Regions from separate parts of the Phreatobacter sp. GW821-FHT04C01 genome, predicted to be linked through region 1. Evidence: riboswitches for the same ligand, from Rfam matches in the RefSeq annotation. Region 1 holds a riboswitch; the other holds the start of a gene.
What was found. A riboswitch is a leader RNA that binds a small molecule or an ion and turns the genes downstream of it on or off. The one in region 1 is predicted to bind thiamine pyrophosphate.

Region 1 (7,072 bases):
AATCTCCCGTGCTTTGCCCATATGCGGCAGGACGAAGTGGATTACGTCGTCGACAGCGTCAATTCATACCACTGAGCTCGCGGCGTGCGATGCGCGCCGGCCCTGATCAGAAGGCCGGGCGCATGGGCTGCCAGCCGTAGGGCGTCTGAATGTAGTACTGGCCGCTGTTGTCCATGACGAAGGTGTTGCCGCGGCTGTCGCGCTGGGGCACCCCGGGCTGGGTGTGCGGCAGCACGAATTGCTGGCCGTTGGGGGCAAGATAGGTCGAATTGCCCTGCAGCTGGTTGCCGAATTCCTGGTTGTTGCGCTGGTAGCCCTGGGAATAACCCATCTGGGCCTGGCCGCGGGCGGCCTCGGCCTCGCGCAGGCCCTGCATGCCCCGGCGCTGCTGGTCCTCGATCTGGCTGCGCGAGTTCTGGAAATTCCGCATGCCCTCGGCGGTGAAGCGGCCGCGGGCGGCATATTCCAGCGCATATTGCTGCGGCGGCATCTGGCCGCCCTGCATGCGATATTGCTGGTACATCTGCTGGAAATGCGGCAGCTGCATCACCTGCGCCACGATCTGCTGCTGCTGCAGCATCATCTGGGCATTCATCTGCGCGTTCATCTGGGCGTTCAGGGCATTGAGATCCATGCCCTGGGCGATGGCCGGCGGCGACGCCCAGCCCATGGCCATGGCGAGGAGAGCGGCGGGCCATGCCCGGCGGTGACGGAAGGCCATGTCCTGTCTCCTCGTTTCGAAGGGCTGCGCGTGATGAAGCAGCCGGTCCGGCGCCGCGCGGGGCGCCACGTCTTGCACTGGCAGGATGGCCCCGACACCGGCCGGCGCCTACCCTCCGTTCGGAGGGGGCGGGGCCTTTGCCGGCCAGCCCGGCGAGGTCACGGCCGTGAGGCCGGCCAGCGCGTCGCGTTGCTGTTGAAAGGCTGAATATTACCTAGCGTAATCCAGGGTATCGATGCGCTCTGGTGCGAGGCTCGTTTCAGTCGCCGCCGCCGATCCGTCGACTTTTCTTTGAAATATCGTGAGCCGACCAATGGATGCCTGGTCGTGGGCGGCACGCCTGCACTGTCCCGATACCGCCACGTGTTACCGTTCCGCAACATATGCAGCCAATTCACCGCAACTTGAGCCGCGATATTGCCGGGTTCCACACCGCAAGGTAGTGAATATTGCCGCGCGGCCAAGTAATCCCCACCGATTCCGCAGAGTTACGGTCGGTATAAAAACAGACTTGGCGGCGGCGGGTTTTTCGATGGGGCGGGCCATGCGCGGCGGCAAAGCAGAGTTTTCGCGGGATTTGGACAATCGGAAGGTGCGCGCGCCAGGCCTCTACGGCAGGTTGCGGCGGATGCTCCTGGGCGGCGCGGCCTTGGCCGCGATGGGCATGGGCGGCGGCGCGCAGGCCCAGACGATTGACACCACGACGGGCTGGAACGGCTCGAGTTTCATCTCGTCCTGGGGGGTGACCAACACCGCGACCTACGGCCAGACCATCACCGGGGACGCGGCGCATCACCAGCTCACCGGTTTCACCTTCTATCTCAACAGCAACAACACGTCGGCGGCGCCGCAATATCAGGCCTATGTCTATCAATGGGATCCGGTCGGGCAGCGGGTCACCGGACCGGCGCTCTATACCTCGGCGGTGATGACGGCGCCGAGCGGTAGCACCTATGTCCCCGTGACCTTCAATACCGGCACCATCACGCTGACCTCGGGCCAGCAATATGTGCTGCTGCTGACCACCTCGGGCATCCCTCAGGGCTGCTGTTCGGGCTACCGCTACGGATCGCTGGGCGATGTCTATAGCGGCGGCAAGTTCGTGTTCATCAACAACGGTCCGGATTTCAACCAGCTCAGCACGGTGCCCTGGAGCAGTATCAACCAGGATCTGGCCTTCATCGCCAATATGCTGGCGGGACCGCTGTCGCCGTCGCTGCCGGCCGGTGCGCCGGTCAATGCGACCAATGTCGCCCGCGGCATCGACAATGCGGTCGCCGGCGGCGCGCAACTGCCCGCCGCCATCCTGCCGACCTATGTGCTGGTGGGCCAGCCGCTGGTGGCGGCCCTGAACCAGCTGTCGGGCGAGAACAATACCGCCACCCAGGAGGCCGCGCTGCAGGCCTCCAGCCTGTTCCTCAACATCATGCTGGACCCCATGGCGGGCGCCCGCGGCGCCCAGGCGGGCCAGGCCGGCCCCTCGCTGATCCAGATGGCGGACCTGTCCAATCCGCGCGCCCGTCCGGGTGAAGCCGGCTGGAGCGTCTGGACCAAGGCTTTCGCGCAGAGCGGGCGGATCAATGGCGATGCCAATTTCGGCTCGGGCACGACCAGCACCGGGCTGTTCGGCGTGGCGGCCGGTGCCGACAAGCGCATTTCGGCGGATACGCTGGTTGGTTTCGCGCTGGCCGGCGGGGGCACCAGTTTCGGCCTGAACAACCGGGGCAACGGCACCGGCAACATGTTTCAGATCGGCCTTTACGGCTCGACCCGGCTCGGCGACGGCTATGTCTCCGCGGCGCTCGCCTATGGCTGGAACGCCTTCGAAATGAACCGGACCGCCGCCGGCGCGCCGGCCGAGACCTATATGTCGCGAGTCACCGCGCAGACCTATGGCGGCCGCATCGAGACCGGCTGGCGCTTCGGGCTGACCGGCTTCGGCGTCACGCCATACGCGGCGATCGAGGCCATCGGCTATAGCGCGCCGCGCTATGGCGAAACCTTCAGCGCGCCGGCCACCGGCGGCCTGGCGCTGACCTTCGCCGGCCGCAGCACCGTCTCGCTCCGCACCGAGCTCGGCGCCAGGCTCGACGCCAAGACCCAGGTCGCGCCGGGCAGCGAGCTGATCACCTTCGGGCGGCTCGCCTGGGGCTATCAGGCCAAGACCGACCGCTCGATCGACGCGAGCTTCCAGGCCATGGCCAATTCCGGCTTCACCGTCTTCGGCGCCCGGCCCTCGACCCATACGGCGCTGGCTTCCATCGGCGCCGAGCTCCGGCTGTCGGGCGGCATGCGGCTGTCGACCTCGATCGACGGCGAGCTCGGTGATCACCACCGCTCGATACGCGCCAATGCCGGGCTGCGCTATAGTTGGTAGGCCCGTCGGCCAGGGGCCGACCTCCCTCCATCACCATCCGCAGCGCGCGGCCCGCCAAGGGTCGCGCGTTCGGCGTTTTGGGGGAGGAAGGTGATTTGAACTTTGCATTGCTTGCGTCGGGTGATCGTTGGCGTTGCCTGCCTGTTTCGGCTGAGCTGGTCTGAAGGCTCGATGTCACCGCCGGCCGAGCGTAGCGAGGGGAAGGGGGGCCAGGAGCCGTTTCACCGCGCCCTCGGAGCATATGTCCAAGTGATTTCGCTGCGCTGGGCGACAGGCCCTGCCACTCCTGGCCCCCCTTCCCCTCCTTCGCTTCGCTCAGTCGGCCGGGGGTGACGTGGTGGTTCACATGCGTTCCGTGAAGGTCGAAGCGAAAGCTTCGTCCTTTGGGGATGATACCCTCTCGGGCGATGCCACGCTTCTCAAGCGCCCACCCGCTCAGAACGCCTTGAAGGTGATGATGGTGTGGGTGTCCTGGATGCCGGGGATGACCTGCACCTTCTCATTGACGAAATGGCCGATATCGACCTCGCGCTCGACGTAGAATTTGACCAGCAGGTCGAAATTGCCGGCGGTCGAATAGATTTCTGACGCGATCTCGCGGTCGGCGAGCTGGGCGGCGACCTCATAGGACTTGCCGAGCTGGCATTTGATCTGGACGAAAAACGGGATCATGGCGTGCCTCTTTGCCGGCGCGGAGAATCCACGATGGCGGTGCCGGCCGCAAGGGCGGCCAGGCTGTGGTCGGGGAGATTCCATGACGGCGGGGCCGGCGGCAAGGGCGATCCCGGCATGAGCCGCGAAATTCCACAAGGGCGGCACCGCGGGCGGGGGCGGCCTGCGCAAACGGGCCGTGCGCGGAGCGCTCTTGCAGGCCCGGCCGGCTTGGCCTACCACATGGGTCCTGTCTCGTCGGGGTGCCCTAAGCCAAGGGCTGAGAGGCCGCTGGAGCGGTCAACCCGTCGCACCTGAACCGGGTCATGCCGGCGGAGGAAACCGAGATGTCCGGATGGTTCGTCTTGAACGGGGGCCGGTGATGGCCGCAGCCGCGCTCGCCTGGAATGCCGCCGCCCTGCTCGACAAGATCCGGGCGCGCCACCCGCGCATCCATTGCATCACCAACGGGGTGGCCCAGGGCTTCACCGCCAATGCGCTGCTGGCGATCGGCGCTTTGCCGTCCATGACCACCTCGCCGGAGGAGATCGGCTCCTTCGTGCAGGGGGCCGACGCGCTTCTGGTCAATCTCGGCACGCTCGACGACGACAGGCGCCAGGCCATCCGGCTGGCGATCGCGGCGGCCAAGGCCAAGGCGCTGCCCTGGGTGCTCGATCCCGTGTTCATCGAGCGCTCGCCGAGCCGGGCGCTGTTCGCCCGCGAGATCGCCGGCTGCGGCCCGACGGTGGTGCGCGGCAACGAGACCGAAATCGCCGCCTTGAGCCAGGGCCAGCCGGTCGACAGCTATGCCCGCGCGCTGAAGGCGGTCGTCGCGGCCACCGCCGAGACCGACCATGTGCTCGACGGCACCCGCATGGTCGGCACGCCCAACGGCCATCCGCTGATGGCCAAGGTCACCGCCATGGGCTGCGCCGGCGCGGCCCTGATCGCGGCCTTCCTGGTGGTCGCGGACAATCCGTTCGACGGTTGCGCCTGCGCCCTGGTGGCGGCCGGCGTCGCCGGCGAGATCGCGGCCGAGCAGGCCGACGGCCCGGGCAGTTTCGCCAGCGCCTATATCGATGCGCTCTATGGCCTCGATTCCGGCAAGCTCGCCACCCGCGCCCGGGTGCTCTGAAGGGTATTTGCCGTGACGGCCGATCTTTCGCTTTATGTCCTGGTCGATCCCGAGCGGTCGCGCGGCCGCCCCTTGGCGGAGCTGGCGGCGGCGGCCGCGGCCGGCGGCGCGACGCTGATTCAGTATCGCGACAAGCGCGCGGCGACGGCCAGGATGATCGAGACCGCGCATGCCATTCGCATCGCGCTGACCGGCTCGGGCGTGCCGCTCCTGATCAATGACCGCGTCGATGTCGCGCTGGCCGCCGGCGCCGACGGCGTCCATCTCGGCCAGGACGACATGGGGGTGGCGGACGCGCGCCGGCTGCTCGGCGACGAGGCGATCATCGGCCTGACCATCACGTCGCGCGCGGAGGCCGAAGCGGCCGCCGTCGAACTGATCGATTACGCCTGTATCGGCGGCGTCTTCGCCACCACGTCGAAGGACAATCCGAACCCGCCGATCGGCATCGACGGTTTTGCCGCGATCCGCGGCGTGTTCACCCGCCGCTGGCCGCGCCTGCCGGTCGGCGCCATTGCCGGCATCGATGCGAGCAATGCCGCCGCTCTCGCCCGGGCCGGCGCCGACGGCGTCGCCGTCATGTCGGCGGTTACCATGGCGGATGATCCGCGCGCGGCCGCGGCCGTGCTGAAGGCGGCCTTTGCCGCGGGCCGGCCGGAACCGCGCCAAATCGGGAGTGACCAGCCATGACGGCGATCGCTGTGACCATCGCGGGTTCGGATTCCGGCGGCGGCGCCGGCATCCAGGCCGATCTCAAGACCTTCTCGGCGCTCGGCGTCTATGGCGCCAGCGTGATCACCGCGCTGACCGCCCAGAACACGCTCGGCGTGCAGGGCATTCACGACGTGCCGGTGGATTTCATCGCGGCGCAGATCGATTCGGTGTTCTCCGACCTGGCGGTGAAGGCGGTGAAGATCGGCATGCTGTCGCAGCCCGAGGTCATCGCCACGGTGGCCGCCGGCCTGAGGCGCCACGGCGCGGCGAACGTGGTGCTCGATCCGGTCATGGTGGCGGCCTCCGGCCATCGCCTGCTCAACCCGGCGGCGATCAGCGCGCTCTCTACCATCCTGATCCCCGAGGTCATGCTGATCACGCCCAACCTGCTGGAGGCCGCCGCCCTGCTCGACCAGCCGGTGGCGAAGGGCGAAGACGAGATGCTGGCGCAGGGCCGCCTGCTGATCGCGCGCGGCGCCCGGGCGGTGCTGATGAAGGGGGGCCATGGCACGGGCCCGCTGAGCGTCGACCTCCTGGTTCTGCCCGACACGGTGGCGCGGCTGGAGGCCCCCCGCATCGTCACCAGGAACAGCCATGGTACCGGCTGCACCCTGTCCTCGGCGATCGCCGCCGGCCTCGCCAAGGGCCTGCCGCTCGGCCATGCGGTGACCGAGGCCAAGGACTATGTCACCAAGGCGATCGCCGCCTCCGACCGGCTCGCCATTGGCCAGGGCCATGGGCCGACCCATCATTTCCACGCCTGGTGGTGAGCCGATGAGCCGTCTCGACCGCCGCGCCACATTGGCCGCCGCCGCCGGCCTGATCGCCGCCCCGCAGGTCGCGCGGGCGCAAACGGCACGGCGCTGGCGCATGGTCACCGCCTGGCCGAAAAACCTGCCCGGACCGGGCTTTTCGGCGCAGCGCATCGCCGACCGCATCACCACCCTGTCGGCCGGCCGCCTGGCGGTGCAGGTCTTCGCCGCGGGCGAGCTGGTGCCGGCCTTCGCGGTGCAGGAGGCGGTGGGCAATGCCACTGTCGAGCTCGGCCATACCGCGTCGTTTTTCGGCATCGGCCGCGAGCCGGCCTCCGCCTTCTTCACCGCCATTCCCTTCGGCTTCACCCCGGCGGAACATGCCGCCTGGATCCTCGAAGGCGGCGGCCAGGCCTTGTGGGACGAGACCTCGGCGCGTTTCGGATTCAAGCCGCTGATGGGCGGCAATACCGGCGTCTCCATGGGCGGCTGGTTTCGCCGCGAGCTGCAATCGGCCGAGGATGTGAAGGGCCTGAAGATCCGCATGGTCGGGCTCGGCGCCGAGCTGTTCCAGCGGCTCGGCGCCACCGCGCTCGCCGTGCCGCCGGCCGATATCTATCCGGCGCTGGAGCGTGGCGCGATCGACGCCGCCGAATTCACCGCGCCGGGCGCCGACATTCAGCTCGGCCTCTATCGGGTGGCGCCGTTCTATTATGCGCCGG
Region 2 (7,072 bases), on a different contig from region 1:
CCGGGCTGAGGCGCAAGCCGCGCAGTCCCGTGCACCGTGAGTATGGCGGTAATATTGTAACTCCGTTCTGTTCCGGGCTTTCGAAGACCCGGGACCGGTTCTAGGCTCTCCCCTTGTGACACCGGGCGCCTCGGCCCCGATCGGCCCGCGCCCGATGCCTCGTCCTGTCCGGGAGGAACCCATGTCACGCAAATTCATCGATTGCCGTGAAATGAAGAGCGAGATGAATTGCACGGTCGCGATCAGCGCCGACACCGAGAAGGAATTGCTGGAGGCGGCGGTCCAGCACGCCGTCAGCGTGCACAAGCACCAGGACACGCCCGAACTGCGCGCGATGATCGCCAGCGGCATCCATGACGGCACCCCGCCGGTCGCCGCGCCGCGCCACGCCGCCTGACCCGTCGCTTCATCGAAACCCGAGGCGACCCGGCCGAAGCCCTGGCTTCGGCCGGGTCATTTTCGTCAGAGCGCCCGGTTGCTGGCCTTCACCGCATCGGCCTCGACATAGACCTGGCCGCCCATGGCCAGGAATTTCTCGCTCATCCTGTCCATGCCGGCCTGCTGGTCGTTGAGCGTGGCGGCATAGTCGCGCACGTCCTGGGTGATCTTCATCGAGCAGAATTTCGGCCCGCACATCGAGCAGAAATGCGCCACCTTGTGGGCTTCCTTCGGCAAGGTCTCGTCGTGGAACGAACGCGCCGTGTCCGGGTCGAGGCCGAGATTGAACTGGTCCTCCCAGCGGAAGTCGAAGCGGGCGCGTGACAAGGCGTCGTCGCGCAGCTGCGCCGCCGGATGGCCCTTGCCGAGATCGGCGGCGTGCGCGGCGATCTTGTAGGTGATCACGCCGACCTTCACGTCGTCGCGGTTGGGCAGGCCCAGGTGCTCCTTCGGCGTGACGTAGCAGAGCATGGCGCAGCCGAACCAGCCGATCATCGCCGCCCCGATGCCCGACGTGATGTGATCATAACCCGGCGCGATATCGGTGGTCAGCGGTCCGAGCGTATAGAAGGGCGCCTCGCCGCAGGCCTTCAGCTGCTTCTCCATATTGACCTTGATCTTGTGGATCGGCACGTGGCCGGGCCCTTCGATCATCACCTGGCAGCCCTTTTTCCAGGCGATCTGGGTCAGTTCGCCGAGCGTTTCCAGTTCGGCGAACTGAGCGGCGTCATTGGCGTCGGCGATGGAGCCGGGACGCAGGCCGTCGCCGAGCGAGAACGACACGTCATAGGCTCGCATGATGTCGCAGATCTCTTCGAAATGCGTGTAGAGGAAGCTCTCCTTGTGATGCGCCAGGCACCATTTGGCCATGATCGAGCCGCCGCGCGAGACGATGCCGGTGACCCTTTTCGCGGTCAGCGGCACATAGGCCAGCCGCACGCCGGCATGAATGGTGAAATAGTCGACGCCCTGCTCGCACTGTTCGATCAGCGTGTCGCGATAGACCTCCCAGGTCAGCTTGACCGGATCGCCGTCGACCTTTTCCAGCGCCTGGTAGATCGGCACCGTGCCGATCGGCACCGGCGAATTGCGGATGATCCATTCGCGCGTGTTGTGGATGTTGCGGCCGGTCGAGAGGTCCATCACCGTGTCGGCGCCCCAGCGGATCGACCAGACCAGCTTGTCGACCTCTTCCTCGATCGACGAGGACACGGCGGAATTGCCGATATTGGCGTTGATCTTCACCAGGAAATTGCGGCCGATGATCATCGGCTCGAGTTCGGGGTGATTGATATTGGCCGGGATGATGGCCCGGCCGCGGGCGATTTCCGAACGGACGAATTCGGGCGTGATGAAGGCCGGGATCTCGGCGCCGAAGCTTTCGCCGTCCGCGATCGTCGCCTGGGCATCGGCGAGTGCCTGCTTGCGGCCGAGATTCTCACGCTCGGCGACATAGATCATCTCCTTGGTGATGATGCCGGCGCGGGCGAATTCATATTGGGTGATCGGCTGGCCCGGCAGGCCGCGCAAGGGCGGGTTCGCCACCGGGAAGGCGCGGGCCAGGTGCTTGCCGGCATGGCCGTTGTCCTCCGGCCTGATGTCGCGGCCGACATAGCGCTCGACACCGCCACGCGCGGTTACCCAGGCCTCGCGCGCCCGCGACAGGCCCTTCTCGACATCGATGACGACGTCGGGATCGGTATAGGGACCCGAGGTGTCATAGACCGCCAGCGGCGCCTCGCCGGAGCCCTCGGTCAGCGCGATCTCGCGCAAGGGCACGCGGATATCGGGGGCGGCATCAGGGATCGCGAAGATCTTGCGCGAGGCGGGCATCGGCCCGGTGGTCACGGCGGCTTTGATGTCTTTGAGAGGTGCGTTCATGACAGGTGCTCCCTTGAGGGCGCGCGTATTGGCTGGTCAGCTGGCGAGGGTCATGGCGACGCCAGCGGCATGCGGTTTCAGGCCGGTTGGCCCAGGCCTTGGCCGCGTGAGAAACTCGGGTTGGCCAACACAAACGGCCTCGTGCGCGCAGCAATGGCTGTGAGCACGAACGTTTGGCGCTGAAATAGCGAAGTCGGCATGCGTCCCATCCCTCCGCCGGCATGACCCGGATCAGGTTCAAGGGTCGCCACGGTGCCAGGATGGTCTCTGGCGTCGTGGCCTCTCAGCCCCCTCACGGGGCTCCCCTTGGAGCGGGATCGACTGTGACGCTTCGGTTCAGGAAGTCAAGGCGGGAGCGCGGCGGGCACCACGCGGTCCGGCAGGAGCGGCCGGTCGCGACGCGCGGGATCCGCCTGGTCCGAGGACGATCGACCGGCCCGCGTCAAGAGAGTAATCTGGGTGCGGGCGAGGGGCGGACCCCAGATGAGGCCAGTGCCATGGTCACCAAGGCGCTCTATGTTCGCTTGGAAGCAAAACCCGGCAAGGAAACTGCGGTCGTGACGTTCCTCAAGGGCGGCCTGCCGCTGGTCGCCCAGGAGCCGGCGACGACGGCTTGGTTTGCGATCCGGATGGGGCCGACCACCTTCGGCATTTTCGATGCCTTTCCCGACGAGGCCGGCCGTGCCGCGCATCTCTCGGGCAAGGTGGCGGCGGCCTTGATGGCGCAGGCCGGCGAACTGTTCGCCGAGCCGCCGGCGATCCAGAACCTGGACGTGCTGGCCGCCAAGCTCCCTTAGGACACGGTATCGAACCGCTTGCCGGCGGGGCGGAGCCGGCCTGGCCGCGCGTCTTGCGGGGGGCGGCCATTTGCGCGCGCCGGCCGATCTTCCCTTTCACCCCGGGCCGCAAATCGGCTAAGACCCGCAACGTTTGTCGCCAGGGAGGCGATCGCCGGAGTCCGCCATGACCGTTGATGCTCATGATATCGGCCGCGTTCTCAACGAGGCGCTGCCCTACATGCAGAAATATGACGACGAGATCATCGTGGTGAAATATGGCGGCCACGCCATGGGCGACGAGGAGGGCGCGCGGTCCTTCGCCCGCGACATCGTCATGCTCGAGCAATCCGGCATCAATCCGGTGGTGGTCCATGGCGGCGGCCCGCAGATCGGCCAGATGCTGGCCAAGCTCGGCATCAAGAGCCAGTTCGTCGACGGCCTGCGCGTCACCGACAAGCAGACGGTCGAGATCGTCGAGATGATCCTGGCCGGCTCGATCAACAAGCAGATCGTCGGCTTCATCAATGCCGCCGGCGGCAAGGCCATCGGGCTCTGCGGCAAGGATGGCGACATGGTCAAGGCGGTCAAGGTCAGCCGCACGGCGCGCGATCCCGATTCCAATATCGAGCAGGCGATCGATCTCGGCTATGTCGGCGAACCCGACAAGGTCGACACCAAGGTACTCGACACCGTGCTCGGCAAGGAGCTGATCCCGGTGCTGGCGCCGGTCGCGACCTCCAAGGAGGGCGACACCTATAACGTCAATGCCGACACCTTCGCCGGCGCCATTGCCGGCGCGCTCGGCGCCAAGCGGCTGCTGCTGCTGACCGACGTGCCCGGCGTGCTCGACAAGAACAAGAACCTGCTGAAGGATCTCTCCGTCGAGGATTGCCGGCGGCTGATCGCCGACGGTACCGCCACGGGCGGCATGATCCCCAAGATCGAGACCTGCATCTACGCCATCGAGCGCGGCGTCGAAGGCGTCGTGATCCTGGACGGCAAGACGCCGCATGCGGTTCTGGTGGAGCTTCTCACCCATGGCGGCGCGGGTACCCTCATCCACGCCTGATCCGATGGGCCCGGCTGTCCGACGGCTTGCCCGGAGAGCGCTGGCGGGCGCGGCGCTTGCCGCGGCCCTTTCGGCGTGGTCGGCGCCGGCCGCCGCCGAGACCAGGCTGTGCAACCGCACCAGCCTGGTCACCGAGGCGGCGATTGGCGTGATGGCCAATGATACCGCGGCCACCCGCGGCTGGTTCAGGCTGGACCCCGGTCAGTGCCGGGTCATCCTGCAGACCGCCGAGGCTCCGGGTCGGCTGTTCCTGAACACGCGCGCGGTGGGCGGCCCGCCCGATGCCGCGCTCGGTCAGCCCGACAATGTCCGGCTCTGCGTCGGCGACGGCGACTTCCTGGTGGCCGCCGCGCTGACCTGCCAGCGGCCGGGCACGCGGCTGGTGCCCTTTGCCGAAATGCGGCCGACCGTCGTCGACGGCATCGCCATCCTGTTCCTGTCGGAAGAGGCCGATTACGACCTGCCGCAGGCGCGCCGCGCCGGTATCCAGCGCCTGCTGACCCGCATGGGTTATGACCCCGGCCCGATCGACGGGCTCGACGGTCCGCGCACCGACGCGGCGCTCCGGGCCTTCGTCGCCGATCGCAACCTGCCGGCCGATAGCGGCGGCGCACCTGATATTTTCGACACGTTGATGGCCGGCCTGCGCGCCGGCGAGGGGCCGGGTTTTGCCTGGTGCAACGACAGCGGCAACCGCATCATGGCGGCGCTCGGCGTCGAGGAGGCCGGCCGCGTCGTCACCCGCGGCTGGTTCCGCATCGAGCCGGGCGCCTGCCTGAAGCCGCCGATCGATGCCGCGGCGGCGCGGGTCTATTCTTTCGCGGAAGCCGTCGATGCCGAGGGCCGCCCGGTGCTTTCGGCCGGCAAGCCGCTGACCTATGGTGGCGAGGTCGCCGCCTGCATTCGTCCGAGCGAGTTCGAGATTGCCGGCGCCGGCGATTGCGCTGCCCATGGCGCGACTTCGGTGGCCTTTCTCGAAGTCACCTTCGACGGCCGCCGCCGCGCGTCGGTCCGTTTTCGGGAGCCATGATGTCGAACACTGAAACGCTAGCCGCCTTCGCCGATGTCCAAGCCTGGATCTTCGACCTCGACAACACGCTCTATCCGGCGCACCTGTCGCTGTGGGCCGAGATCGACGGCCGGATCAAGGCCTATGTCGCGAGCTTCCTGAAGATCAGCCCCGACGAGGCCTTCGCGCTGCAGAAGGACTACTACAAGCGCTACGGTACCTCGCTGCGCGGCCTGATGACCGAGCATGGCATGAGCCCGGACGACTTCCTGGCCTATGTCCACGACATCGACCATTCGCCGCTGCAGGCCAATCCCGAGCTCGGCGCCGCGATCGCGGCGCTCCCAGGCCGGAAATTCGTCTTCACCTCGGGCACCCGCTCGCATGTCGCCGCGGTCACCCGCCGGCTCGGCTTCGAAAACCATTTCGACGGTGTCTTCGACATTGTCGATGCCGGCCTGCTGCCCAAGCCGCACCGCCAGACCTATGACAAGTTCCTGGCCGATCACGGGGTGGATCCGAAGCGGGCCGCCATGTTCGAAGACCTGGCGCGCAATCTCGAGGCGCCGCACGCGCTCGGCATGAAGACCGTGCTGGTGGTGCCGGAAAACACCCGCGAGCTGTTCCGCGAGAGCTGGGAGTTCGAAGGCCGCGACGACGACCATGTCGATTTCGTCACCGACGACCTCACCGCCTTCCTGATCCGGCTGAGGCTTTAGTCCTGCCGCGCAACGATTGTGACTGTTTGACTGGACAGGTGTGGTGAAGTTCTTCGCGTGTTTGTCGGTCGGCGACATCCACTGGAATGGAGCTTCCGAGGTCTTGCGCTGGCGGCGCCCGGCAGAAATCGCCAATTGGGCGACGCACCCAGAACGGATCACTCTCGACAAGATGTCGTGCTGAAGTCGTGGATATCAGGGACAAGCCCGGGCAAGACGAGAACTGTCCCTGGAGCGATAGGCGTTGGACTGAGCAGGCGCGGCGGCCCCGTAGTGACGAATACACCGTGAGGCAAAGACATCGTCTTGCCCGGGCTTGTCCCGGGCATCCACGAATTGTCCTCACCAAAAGCAACTCGTCATAATGACCGCGCAACGGTATCCGCTGCGACGGCTTCGAACCGCGACACGCTGTACGAGGCTCCATGGTCTTGCGAAGCGAGCCTCGAATGACGCCCTAACCTTGATGCAATAGGCCGATCCGAGTTGGGCTCAACCCTAGAACCCGCCCTTGGTGCTGAAGCCGTCGTCGCCACCCGAATTGCCGCCGCCGGACGAGCCACCACCGCCGCCCCAGGAGCCGCCTCCGCCCGACGATCCGCCACCACCCCAGGAGCCACCGCCGCCCCAGGCGCCGCCGCCCCAGCTCGAGCCGCCGTCACCGCTCGGAAAGCCGGATCTCGGCTGGCTCCAGCGGCGGCCCTGTTCCATGCGTGACCAGTAGTCGGCGCCGGTCAATGCGCCGGTGACCAGGCCGCGCAGCAGATGGCCGAGCACGTCATTGTCGAAATAGGAGCCGTCGGCGTCATAACGCCGGTTGCGGAAACCGGTGGCGACCTGGGAAATTTCCGAGCGTCGGCGCGAGATCTCCGCGAGCTCGCCGCGGACCCGCTTGACCGCGTCGCCGAGGCGGTCCTGCTGGTCGCGCGCGGCGCCGACACGTTTGACGATCTGCTCGTCCTCGGGCGAAGGCGTCGCCACCGCCTCCTGATAGAGCCGGTTCAGGTCGGCGCCGCGCAGCGCGTCGGCGAGCAAGGCGACGGCTTCCTTGTAGCGCGGGTCGTCGCCGCGGCCGAAGGCGTCGATTTCGGCCTCGATCGCCACATGGGTCTTCTCCGCCGTGGCGCGGGTGGCATCCAGCGCATCGAGGCGGCGCCGGTGCTCGTCAATCTCGGCG

Region 2: another riboswitch for thiamine pyrophosphate. It lies ahead of thiC (phosphomethylpyrimidine synthase ThiC); the one in region 1 lies ahead of thiM (hydroxyethylthiazole kinase).

What each region holds. Positions count from the first base shown of each region.
Region 1 covers NZ_JBWKTP010000009.1:308,947-316,018, reverse strand. The annotation lists gene AC07WJ_RS29000 (DegT/DnrJ/EryC1/StrS family aminotransferase) at 1-75, shown strand, start outside; gene AC07WJ_RS28995 (hypothetical protein) at 107-721, opposite strand; gene AC07WJ_RS28990 (autotransporter family protein) at 1,314-3,098, shown strand; gene AC07WJ_RS28985 (Lrp/AsnC ligand binding domain-containing protein) at 3,534-3,770, opposite strand; TPP riboswitch at 3,999-4,108, shown strand; gene thiM (hydroxyethylthiazole kinase) at 4,105-4,884, shown strand; gene thiE (thiamine phosphate synthase) at 4,897-5,574, shown strand; gene thiD (bifunctional hydroxymethylpyrimidine kinase/phosphomethylpyrimidine kinase) at 5,571-6,368, shown strand; gene AC07WJ_RS28965 (TRAP transporter substrate-binding protein) at 6,373-7,072, shown strand, end outside.
Region 2 covers NZ_JBWKTP010000003.1:152,390-159,461, forward strand. The annotation lists gene AC07WJ_RS12440 (DUF3159 domain-containing protein) at 1-40, shown strand, start outside; gene AC07WJ_RS12445 (DUF1059 domain-containing protein) at 182-397, shown strand; gene thiC (phosphomethylpyrimidine synthase ThiC) at 463-2,319, opposite strand; TPP riboswitch at 2,511-2,636, opposite strand; gene AC07WJ_RS12455 (putative quinol monooxygenase) at 2,877-3,116, shown strand; gene argB (acetylglutamate kinase) at 3,283-4,167, shown strand; gene AC07WJ_RS12465 (DUF1036 domain-containing protein) at 4,172-5,197, shown strand; gene AC07WJ_RS12470 (pyrimidine 5'-nucleotidase) at 5,197-5,895, shown strand; gene AC07WJ_RS12475 (hypothetical protein) at 6,394-7,072, opposite strand, start outside.